Regions from separate parts of the Sutterella megalosphaeroides genome, predicted to be linked through region 2. Evidence: riboswitches for the same ligand, from Rfam matches in the RefSeq annotation. Region 2 holds a riboswitch; the other holds the start of a gene.
The links. Region 2 has a riboswitch for lysine ahead of S6FBBBH3_RS06870 (APC family permease). Riboswitches for the same ligand answer to the same signal wherever they lie in the genome.

Region 1 (5,041 bases), 670 kb from region 2:
GGTTACGACAACTCCGACGTTCCGCTCGGCACGGTGCTCTCGCCCCTGCAGGAGTCGATCATCAACATGTACAACGACGCGGGCGGTTGGTACCTCATTCCCCCGATGAAGTTCATGTCGATGGCCCAGTGCTGCCTGCTCGCCTTCGGCGTGGCGCTCCTTCTCTACGTCGTTCTCGGCGGCTCGATGATCCGCGAACGCATGAAGAAGTAAGGAAACCGATCCTCGAAAGGAGAAGGGTGCTCGTCGCCCCTCTCCCTCGCAACACCGGGAGACTAATTGCTGTTCTCTCCTTTCCGCCCGGGAATGCCGATCATTCCCGGGCCTTTTTTGTTTTCAATTCCTTCTGCTTCTCGCGGGTGATGACAACGCCGATTGCTCCTTCCGAGGGCGTTGCTCTGCCACCGCCCGTCTTCACCGCCGAACGAAGCATCGCCGACGCACAAAACGAAAGCCGCCCTGGAGCGCAAAAGCTCGGAGCGGCTTTGAGAAGGTCCGTGAACGACCGACGGAGTTGCGAGCGGACGATCTTCGCCCGCCCGCAAGCGAGGATCAGGGAGCGAGCAGCCGCTCTACCATACGCTTGTAGATCTCGAACGAGGCGAGCACTTCTTCGGGGTAGCCGCATTCGTTGTCGCCGTGCAGGTTTTCGCCCGACGGCCCGAACGTCACGACGGGAATCCCGAGCGTGACGGCGACGATGTTGGAGTCGCACACCGACGGGTCGTAGGCGAGTTCAAGGGCTTTGCCCGTCACGTCGGCGTAGCAGTCGACGAGCGTCGTCACGAGTTCGTGGTCTTCGGGGACCGCAAAGGACTGCATGTAGGGGCTTTTCCGGGGCTTCAGCCGGACGTTCACCTTATCGGCAAGGCCGAGGTCGGCTGCCGCCGAGCGGATCTGCGCGATGCAGTCCTCGGACGTTTCGCCCGGCACGACGTAGCGGTCGACGAAGACGTAGCAGCTGTCGGGAACGACGAGCGTGTCGGGGTTGCCCCCAGACATGTAGCGCACGCACCAGGTGCCGCCGACGAGCTTCGGGTGGGTTTTCGTCGGCAGCGCCTCGATCGCGACCGCAAGCTTTCCCGCCGAAATGAGCGCGTTTTCGCCGCGGCGCGGGTAGCGGCTCGCGTGCGCGGACTCGCCGCGCACGGTGACCTCGAAGCTGTAGCGACCGCGGAAACCGATCGCCGCGTTCGTAAAGCGGCACTCGGCCATGACGGCGTAGTCGGCTTTGAGCACGCCTTCGTCGCAAAGCGCGTAGGTCCCGCGACTCAAGCCCTCTTCGTCCGAAACGAAGGCGGCGAGGATCTTCCCCGAGAAGCGCTCGGGGTGCGCCGCAAAGTATTCGAGGGTCGAAAGGAGGCACGCGAGGCCCCCCTTCATGTCCATGGCGCCGCGCCCGTAGACCTTGCCGTCGATTTCGGTCGCGCGGAAAGGATTCGTCTTCCAGTTTTCGAGCGTCACGTCGACCGTGTCGATGTGACCGATCAGAAGCATCGTTTTCCCGGGACGGCCCGAGTCGAGCTCCGTCCAGACCGAGGGGCGCACGCCCTCGACGTCCTCGTCGAAGCGCGAAAAGTGCGGCGTCAGGCCGAAGCCGCGGATGAGGCCCGCGATGTGTTCGGCGATTTCGAGCTCGCGCCCGTTGACGGAGCGGATGTTGATGAGGTCGTACCAGCGTTGAATGAGGGGATCCATGGTGCGTTTTCCGTGAGTGGGTCGATGGGGATGAAAGAAGCGTCCGGACTCAGGCGGGCTGCGCTTCGGCGCGTCCCGTCGCACGCTCGTCGCGAAGGGCTTCGAGCTTGGCCGTGCACAGGCCCGTGACGGCGTAAAAGACCGAGAAGAGAATCGAGAGCCAGAGCATCGGCGCAAACGGCGTGAAGGCGAGATTCGCGACCCCGAGCGTGCCGGCCGTGTAGGAGCCCGTCGTCGACCAGGGCACCATGGGCGCAAGTCCCGTACCGGTGTCGATCATCATGCGCATCAGGTTCTTGCGGGAGAGCCCGTACGCGGGAAAGAGGTCCTTCGTCATGGCGCCGACAACGGGGTAGCTCACGTAGTAGGCGCCCGTAATCGTGAAGAAGACGGCATGGAGCACCATCACCGCGAAGCTCATCGATCGGCTCGTGCGGGCGCGTTCGCGAAGCCACGCAAGGAGCACGTCCGCGACACCCGCCGTGCGCAGGGGCGCCCCGAAGATCGCCGCCGCCATCAGAAGGCCGATCGTGCCCAACATGCTCGTGAAGCCCCCGCGGTTCACCATCGTGTCGACGAAGCTCGAGCCCGTCTCGGCGGCGTAGCCCGAATACATGGCGTTCATGAGGTCTCGCGGATTTTCGCCCTGAAGGACTACGGCGATGAGAGCGGCCGCGGCAATCCCTGCGACGAAGGTCGGGATGGCGGGCTTGCGAAGCACGATGAGGGCGAGCACGACCGGAACCGGTAGGAGCGTGAGAACGCTCAGGTCGAAGTTCGCGGAAAGCGTCGCGAGGATTTCGTCGTAGGCGCCGCTCGCCGCCGCGTGGGTTTCGAGCGAGAGCCCGTAGACGAAGAAGAACGCAAGGCTCAGAAGGAAGGCGGGTCCCGTCGAAACGAGGGCGTGCCGGATTCCTTCCATCAAGGGCGTGTCGGTAACGGTCGCGGTGATGACGGTCGAATCCGAAAGAGGCGAAATCTTGTCGCCCGTGAAGGCCCCCACGCACACGGCGCCCGCCGCGGCTTCGAGCGGAACGCCGAGGCCCTCGGCAACGCCCATGCACGCGATGCCCACCGTGGCGAGCGTTCCCCAGGACGTACCCGCGAGCGCGCTCATGAGCGTACAGATGATGCAGACGACCGGAAGGAACATCGAGGGCGTGATCACTTGCATCCCGAGGTAAATCATGGTCGGGATCGTGCCCGAAGCCATCCAGACGGCAATGAGGACGCCGACCGCGAGCAAAATGAGCATCGCCACGAGCATCGAGGCGATCGTATCGCGAATGCCGCGCTGCAGATCGTCGTAGCGGATCCCGAAGGCGCAGGCCATCGCGCACATGATCGCGCCGTCGATCGCAAGCACGATGCGCGCGTTGAGCTCAAGCTCCATGAGACCGAAAACCAAAACGAAGACGCCGACGGCAAGCATGGAAAAGGCTGCGCGGGCGCCGATCGGCGATGTTGTCGAGGATGCGGCGGACGGGTTCATGGCTGGGCCTCCGAAAAAGGGAAAAGCGAGGGCGAAAAGCTCTTCGGCAAGACGAAAAAAGGTCGAAGGTCCGCTTCCGGACCCCGACCTTTTGTTGACCTTCGGCCGCCCTGTAGCGCGACGGACGCTCCGTCGGTGTGAGGGCGGTCCCCCGTCGTGAGGTTGTGTTTCGGCCTCGGTCCTCTTTTGGCTTTTCGGCCGTTCGGTACCGACGCGCGCACTCCGTCGCGGGGTTTCGTTCTCTTTTTCGGGTGTTCCGGTAGCGCTCCGCGTTGCCGCGACAGTCCCGGAGATGTTCTCTCCGGTCCCAGGTGCGCTTTCGACCCGCGAAACGGCCCAGGCGCCCTTCGGCGGTCGTCCCTTTCGGCTTCCCCTCGATTTCGCGTGTATGGAGAAACGTACTCTTGAAGACCGCAACCTCTACCTGTGTCATTCCATTCTGCACTGCGAAAAGCGCGCGGTCCGTACCGAAAAGGCCTTAGTTCGTTTGTGACGATCGGGTGCGTCGCGCAACGAAAAAGGGCGTCTGGGGGAAATCACCCGAGCTCGAAAACCCGAATGCGTATTCGAAGGGTCGGTTTATTCCGAGGTTTACTAGGGGGTTGTGCCTAGTGCGGAAAACTCGTAGAAAAAATAAGGAAATAAGGAGAAATAAGGCAAAGGATGCCGTGCGGCAAATCGACGGCAACTCAACGGAAAACCGGCCGCGGGTTGCCGCGACCGGTTGAGCGGGATCCCCCTTGTCCCGAAACGAGTCGCTCGGTGCGAGGCGTTTCGGGAGGGGGGACGCGTTGAAGAACTCAGCGGGGGCCGAAGCCGGGACCGCCCGGACCTCCGGGTCCGCCCGGACGATGCCCGCCGGGCCCTCCGGGACCAGCCGCTCCGCCGGGCCCGCCCGGACGGTGGCCGGGCGGCTCGGGCCGATGTGGCGGTCGATGCGCTTGAGGAGGCGGAGGTGCCGGACGGGGCGGAGGCGGCGGGGGCGGACGATGGAAGGCGGCCGCCCGTTCCGCGAGGAATCGGCGGTAGGCGTCGCGCGAATACCAACGCCCGTCGTAGTACCAACGGTGTCCGTCCCAGCGGCCTTCGCGGTAGTGTTCGCGAATGTATTCGCGGGTGAGCGCGTCGGTGACGCCGTAGAGGAGGTCGGCGAGGAGTTCGTCCGAAGCGGCCGAAGCGACTCCCGCCCAACCGCCCGCGGCAAGCAGCACCGCCGTGCCGAAAATCAGTTTGCGACGCGTGGTCATGGTTTTCTTCCTTCTTCTTCCGTAGGGTTTTCTTGCTCGTACCCGATCGGATACGAGTGAACGTATGTTCAGTATAGGACGCGCCCATGCAAAGTCGCGTTAAGCGAACGCCGCGGAATGCAAGAAAGTGCGACCGAAGCTTGAGTTTTCAGTCGGACGCGTCGGGGCTGCGGTCAAAGAGCTTCGAAGCTTTCTCGCCGAGTCGGGGCACGGCTGCAAGGAGCCTCTGCGTATAGGGGTCGACGGGGTGCGTGAGGATCGCCTGCGCGTCGCCCGTTTCGACGATGCGGCCCGATTTCATGACGAGGATGCGGTCCGCCATGTATTCGACGACGCCGAAATTGTGGGTGATGAAGAGGTACCCGAGTCCGAACTCCCGCTGCAGGGCTTTGAGGAGATTCAGAATCTGCGCCTGCACCGAGACGTCGAGGGCCGACGTGGGTTCGTCGCAGACGATGAGCTTGGGCTCGACCGACAACGCCCGCGCAATGGCGATGCGCTGCCGTTGCCCGCCCGAAAAGGCGTGCAGAAGTCGGTCCGCGGCATCGGCGGGCAGGCCCACGGCGTGAAGGAGCCGCTCGAGTCGCTCCAGGCGTTGCGCTTT
Region 2 (5,041 bases):
GAAGGAAGATGGGTTGCACGTGAGCGAGAATCGAGCGGCGGGCCATGCGTTCAAGCAACGCCCGGTCCGTGATCTGCACGTGCACGATCCCGAGACGCGCGGGGTTCGAGCCCGCACCCGCGTTTTCCGTCGTGTGCGCTTCGTAGGCGTCGATCACGCGTTCGATCGCACCGTCCCCGATCGCGTGGATGGTCGTCTGGAGACCCGCCGCCACAGCGCGGTCGACGAGCGCCGAGAGTTCCGCGGGGGTGAGAGTCGCAATGCCCGAGGTCGTCGGGTCGTCGCGGTAGGGGGCGCGCAGCAGTGCCGTGCGGGCGCCCAGGGAGCCGTCGACGAAGAGCTTCAGGGGGCCGACCCGGTTCATCCGGTTCCCGGTCGCCCCCGCCGCATCCCCCGTGCGAAGGCCCGAAACGAGGAAGTTCTCGAGGAGCTCCGGCGTCATGAAGCACATCTGGTGATTGACGCGCAGGGTGGGAAGCTCGGAGAGGACCGTATCGTAGTCTTCGAGCGTCGCCCGCCAATTGTCCCCCTGGACGTCCATCGTATGAACGCTCGTCACGCCCGAAGCGGCCGCGTGACGAAGCGCCGCACGGAGGTGCCGGCGCCGGGCCGCACGGTCCACGGGCGGAATCGCCGCGTAGATCTGCGCGAGCGCGTTTTCGGCGAAGATCCCGTTGGGTTCGCCCGCTTCGTCGTGCCCGATGTCGCCGCCCGCGTTCGGGACCGTGTCGCGGGTGATGCCGGCAGCGCGCATGGCGACCGTATTCGCTACCGCCACGTGACCGCACGTGCGCTCAAGAACGAGCCCCACGTCGGGCGCAACCGCATCGAGGTCCGACGCAAGCGGCATGCGCGCGACGTCTGTGAAGAAGTCGTGATTCCAGCCGCGCCCGTGGAGGACCGTTCCCGGAGCGGCCGGGTGCGCCTCAATGTAGGCGCGGATCGTCTCGAGCATTTCTTCGAGGCTGCGCACGCGTTGCAGATCGATTTCGTCGAGCGTGCGGCCCGCCGACATCAGGTGGCAGTGACTGTCGTTGAAGCCCGGGATCACGAGACGCCCTCGGGCGTCGATCGTGCGGGTGCCTTCCGGGGCGGCGCGGCGCAGGGCCTCGGCGGGACCCACGGCGCGGATCGTATCCCCGACGATGAGGATCGCTTCCTCGAACCGGTTCGTGTCCGCATAGACGCGGGCGTTCTCAATCAGGGTGGCCACGGGGGCGCTGTGGGTGTTCGTGTGTTCCATGATCGTCATTCCTAAATTCACAATTCGCTTTCGGTGAGCGCGCCGGTGCGCGCTCGGAAGTTGTCTTTTCGGGGGCAGTCCGTCAGTCGTCGGCGGCGAGGACCGGCCGGGCCGAGCTCGTCTCGGTGCGGCGGCGGGCCGCTTCTTCGGAGGACTTTTCAAAGAAGACCTTGAAGATCACGAGCGCAATCGCCGGAACGATGAGGTTCAGCATCGCGGTGAAGGGGTCTTCGAGGAGGGTCGAAACGAGGAGCCCGACCATCACGGCGATCACGGCCCAGATGAGGTACGGATAGAGCCAGACCTTGTAGGGGCGTTCCATCGTGGGGTAGCGACGACGCAGAACAATCACGGCGTAGAACGTAAGACCGTTGAAGATGATCCCCGAGACCGCGACAAGGCTCGTCAGCCCCCCGAGGTCGCGCATGAAGACAAGACCGATCGAGATGGCGGCGGAAGCGAGAAGCGCGTTCACCGGAGTACGGAAGTTGCCGTGCAGCGTGCCGAGCGCTCGCACCATCGCGCCGTCGCGCGCCATCGCGTAGTAGACGCGGGGGAAGACCATCACGCAGCCGTTCAGGGAATTGAAGATCGCGAGAATCATCGCCGCGGCGACCACGGTGCCGCCGAACGTGCCGAAGAGGACGTTCGCCGCTTCGCGACCGAGGTAGTAGTCGCCCCCTTCGATCATGGCGCGAATCGTTTCGTAGGGCAAAACGCGGAAGATCGAGTAATTGAAGAGGACGTAAAGGAGCGTGACGCCGACGATCGAGAGAATGATCGCCAAGGGGAGCGTACGGCGCGGGTTCTTGATTTCTTCCGCGATGCTGTTCAAGTTCGTCCAGCCTTCGTAGGCCCAGAGGGTCGCGACGACCGCAAAGGCCACGGTGGAAAGGAGCGTCCCGACGGAGGGAAGTTCTTCGGGCATCGTGAGAATCGGCGTTTCAACGTCGCCGAGAATGAACCCCGCACCGAGAATCACCGCGATCGGAAGGAGCTTCAGAACCATGAAGACATTCTGGACGGCCGCACCCAAGCGCACGCCCCGGATGTTCACAAGCGTCAGAAGCAGGATCGTGCCTGCGGCAAGGAACTTTTGCGCCCAGGGCCCCATCGGAAAAACGGTCGAGAGGGCCGCGGCAAAAGCGACGGCGAGCGCCGCAATCGACGCGGAAGCGGAAAGGACGAAGCTCGAAAAGCCGCTCACAAAGGCCGTCCGTTCGCCGTAGGCTTCGCGAAGGTACACGTACGAGCCGCCGGCCTTGGGCATCATCGCGCCCAATTCCGCGTAGCAAACGCCGCTCATGAGCGTGATCAAACCGCCCGCGATCCAAACGAGAAGAGCGAGCCCCAAGTTCATGCCCGAACGCTCGAGCACGATCCCGCCGATATAGAAGATCCCCGAGCCGATCATGATGCCCGCGAGGACCGATATGCCTCCGAAGAGGCCGATTTCACGACGAAGTTCCGTCATGGTGAGTCTCCGAAAGATGAAAAAAAAGAAGCTGCATCGCGTATCGATGCAACTTCTTCTCCTTTCGGAGGCCGAAGGACCGCGTCTCGGGCGGATTCCGGCTGCAGGGTCGATGCGACAAACGCCCTGCCGGAACCCTCGATGGCGGTTTCGGCCGCCCTCCCGGAGGCACACTCCGAGAAAGCGAGCGTCGTCGCGATCGATAGCTCCTCCAAAAGCCCCTGCGGACTTTCGGGAGTCGCGGAAGTATTTCTCCCGCGCCCAACGCCCGACCGACGCCTCGATCGGAGTTTCGGCGGTTTGGCCTTTCCCGGGGATCGTCGACTGCCGTCTCCCACCCGGTACTCATCCGCACCGCGCCTCTATCTGCGAATGCGCCCCGCCTTCGAACCCGTGTTCTTCGGGAGGGACGGGTGCCTTGAAACGTTTCCGCCTCAGGGCGCCCTTTGTTTCCGGGAAGCGCGTTTTGCGTCTCCCGTTGCTTTTAATTTGCACGAATTCTTCGTAGGCGTGGTCCCATCCCAACCCGTTTACCCGACTTTTTTGCCCGCCCCGACCGAATTGATGATGTTCGGCAACGAAGCTAAGCCCTATTGCCTAAACGATTCCGCCGAGCTTTGCGCCTCGGGCGATTTTAAGAGTGCTCGGCGGGCGAGGGGCGACCGAAGAGCGTCAAAAAGCAGAAGACTCGAACGAAAAACCGAAAAAAACGCTCGGTGCCTTGACAATTCGATTCATTCGTCCTACGATCCGCGGCAAGCGTACCCCGCACAGCTCCGACTCGTCCGTGAGGACGGGACGTCTGCAACAAGCGGGGTCTTTTTTTTGCTTGTTTTTCGGGCTCTTCCGACGTGTCGGAGAAGAAGGACTTCCGGGCGCTCGAAAACCCTCAAAAGCCAAACCCCCGCACCGATCGTCGTTCGGTTCGACGTTCGGTTCGACGTTCAATGCGAGGGCCCGACCGTCACGCGACCTTACCTCGCTCCGCGCTCGCAGCTCCTCGAAGCAGTCTCCCTCATTCCCCTCGGGCGTAATCCAACCGTCTTCCATGTTAAAACGCCTTGGAAAACGCGCTCCCGCGCAAAGAGACGCGTTTCGACGGCCTTTCGTCGGGTTTTCCTCCGCGCGTCCTGCGCGCCGCGCGCTCTGCGTTATGTCAGAATGGAAATAAGGAATCGAGCTTCTCCGGCCCGATTTTCACCCCAGGAGGTAAGTCTATGCGCATTCTCGTTCCCGTCGACGGCAGCAACCACAGCCGCAAAGTCCTTCAGTTCCTCGCCGCCCGTCGGACGCTGCTCGGTTCGAGCCCGACGATCGACCTCGTCAACGTTCAGCATTCGGTTCCCGCGGCCGTGATGCAGTTTCTTGACCTGCAAGCCGTGCGTTCGGCCTCCGAGGCCGAAGGCCGCAAGGTGTTCGACGCTATCAAGGCGGACGTCGACCTTTCGGGCCTCGAGCCCGAAGAAAAGGTGATCCTCGGCGACGCGGGCACCGCGATTGCCGAAGAAGCCGACCGCACCGAGGCGGACCTCATCGTGATGGGGACGCGCGGCCTCAACCCCGTGAAGGGCCTTTTCCTGGGTTCCGTTTCGACGAGCGTCTTGGCCCACACGAAGACCCCCTTGCTTCTCATCCGAAACGACACGCCCGTTCCCGAAACGAGCGACGTCAAGGTGGGCATTGCGGTCGACGGCTCTGAAAACGGCATTGCCGCCGTCGAATACGTCCTCTCGAACGCCGAATTCTTCGGCCCGAACGCGACCTTTGAAATCATTCACGCGACGCCCGCCTACCATACGCTCCTTTCGACCTCGGCCTACATGGTCGATACGATCGGGCCGCTCGTGACGGAAAAGGAATTCAACGACGGTCAGGAAAAGCTCTTCGAAGAAGCCGTCGGACCCGCGGTCGACCTCTTCCGCGCGGCGGGTCTTCCCTGCGAAGCGCGTCACTTGACGGGCGACGCCGCCGTGGCGATTGCCGAATACGCGGACAAGAACCTCGACATGCTCGTCATGGGCTCGCACGGGCGCGGGAACTTCTCCTCGGCCGTGATGGGTTCGACCGCGATGCACATCGCCGCCGAAACGAAGGCGCCGATCCTCATCGTCCGTAAATAACCCGAGCACCCTTCGCCCTTTCCGGACGGCCCCCGGGCGGACCGTCCGCGCTTCGTCGAAGCCCAAGGCCGGAAACGCTCTCACCCGTGCATCGCACCGAGGCGCCGTTTCCGGCCGTTTTGCTTAATCGTTCATCGAGCACTCTTCACCGGAGGCACTCTGCCATGCGTGCACCCGTCACCGTTCGCAGCGGTCGCGACATCG

Region 1: linked by a shared signal. The riboswitch ahead of S6FBBBH3_RS04490 (Na+/H+ antiporter NhaC family protein) and the one ahead of S6FBBBH3_RS06870 (APC family permease) in region 2 are both predicted to bind lysine.

Annotation. Positions count from the first base shown of each region.
Region 1 covers NZ_AP018786.1:1,013,732-1,018,772, forward strand. The annotation lists gene dsbI (protein-disulfide oxidoreductase DsbI) at 1-213, shown strand, start outside; gene S6FBBBH3_RS04485 (M20 family metallopeptidase) at 553-1,698, opposite strand; gene S6FBBBH3_RS04490 (Na+/H+ antiporter NhaC family protein) at 1,748-3,130, opposite strand; lysine riboswitch at 3,443-3,621, opposite strand; gene S6FBBBH3_RS04500 (hypothetical protein) at 3,991-4,437, opposite strand; gene S6FBBBH3_RS04505 (dipeptide ABC transporter ATP-binding protein) at 4,586-5,041, opposite strand, start outside.
Region 2 covers NZ_AP018786.1:1,683,005-1,688,045, forward strand. The annotation lists gene S6FBBBH3_RS06865 (amidohydrolase) at 1-1,243, opposite strand, end outside; gene S6FBBBH3_RS06870 (APC family permease) at 1,326-2,717, opposite strand; lysine riboswitch at 2,913-3,090, opposite strand; gene S6FBBBH3_RS06875 (universal stress protein) at 3,935-4,837, shown strand; gene S6FBBBH3_RS11260 (AlkZ-related protein) at 5,002-5,041, shown strand, end outside.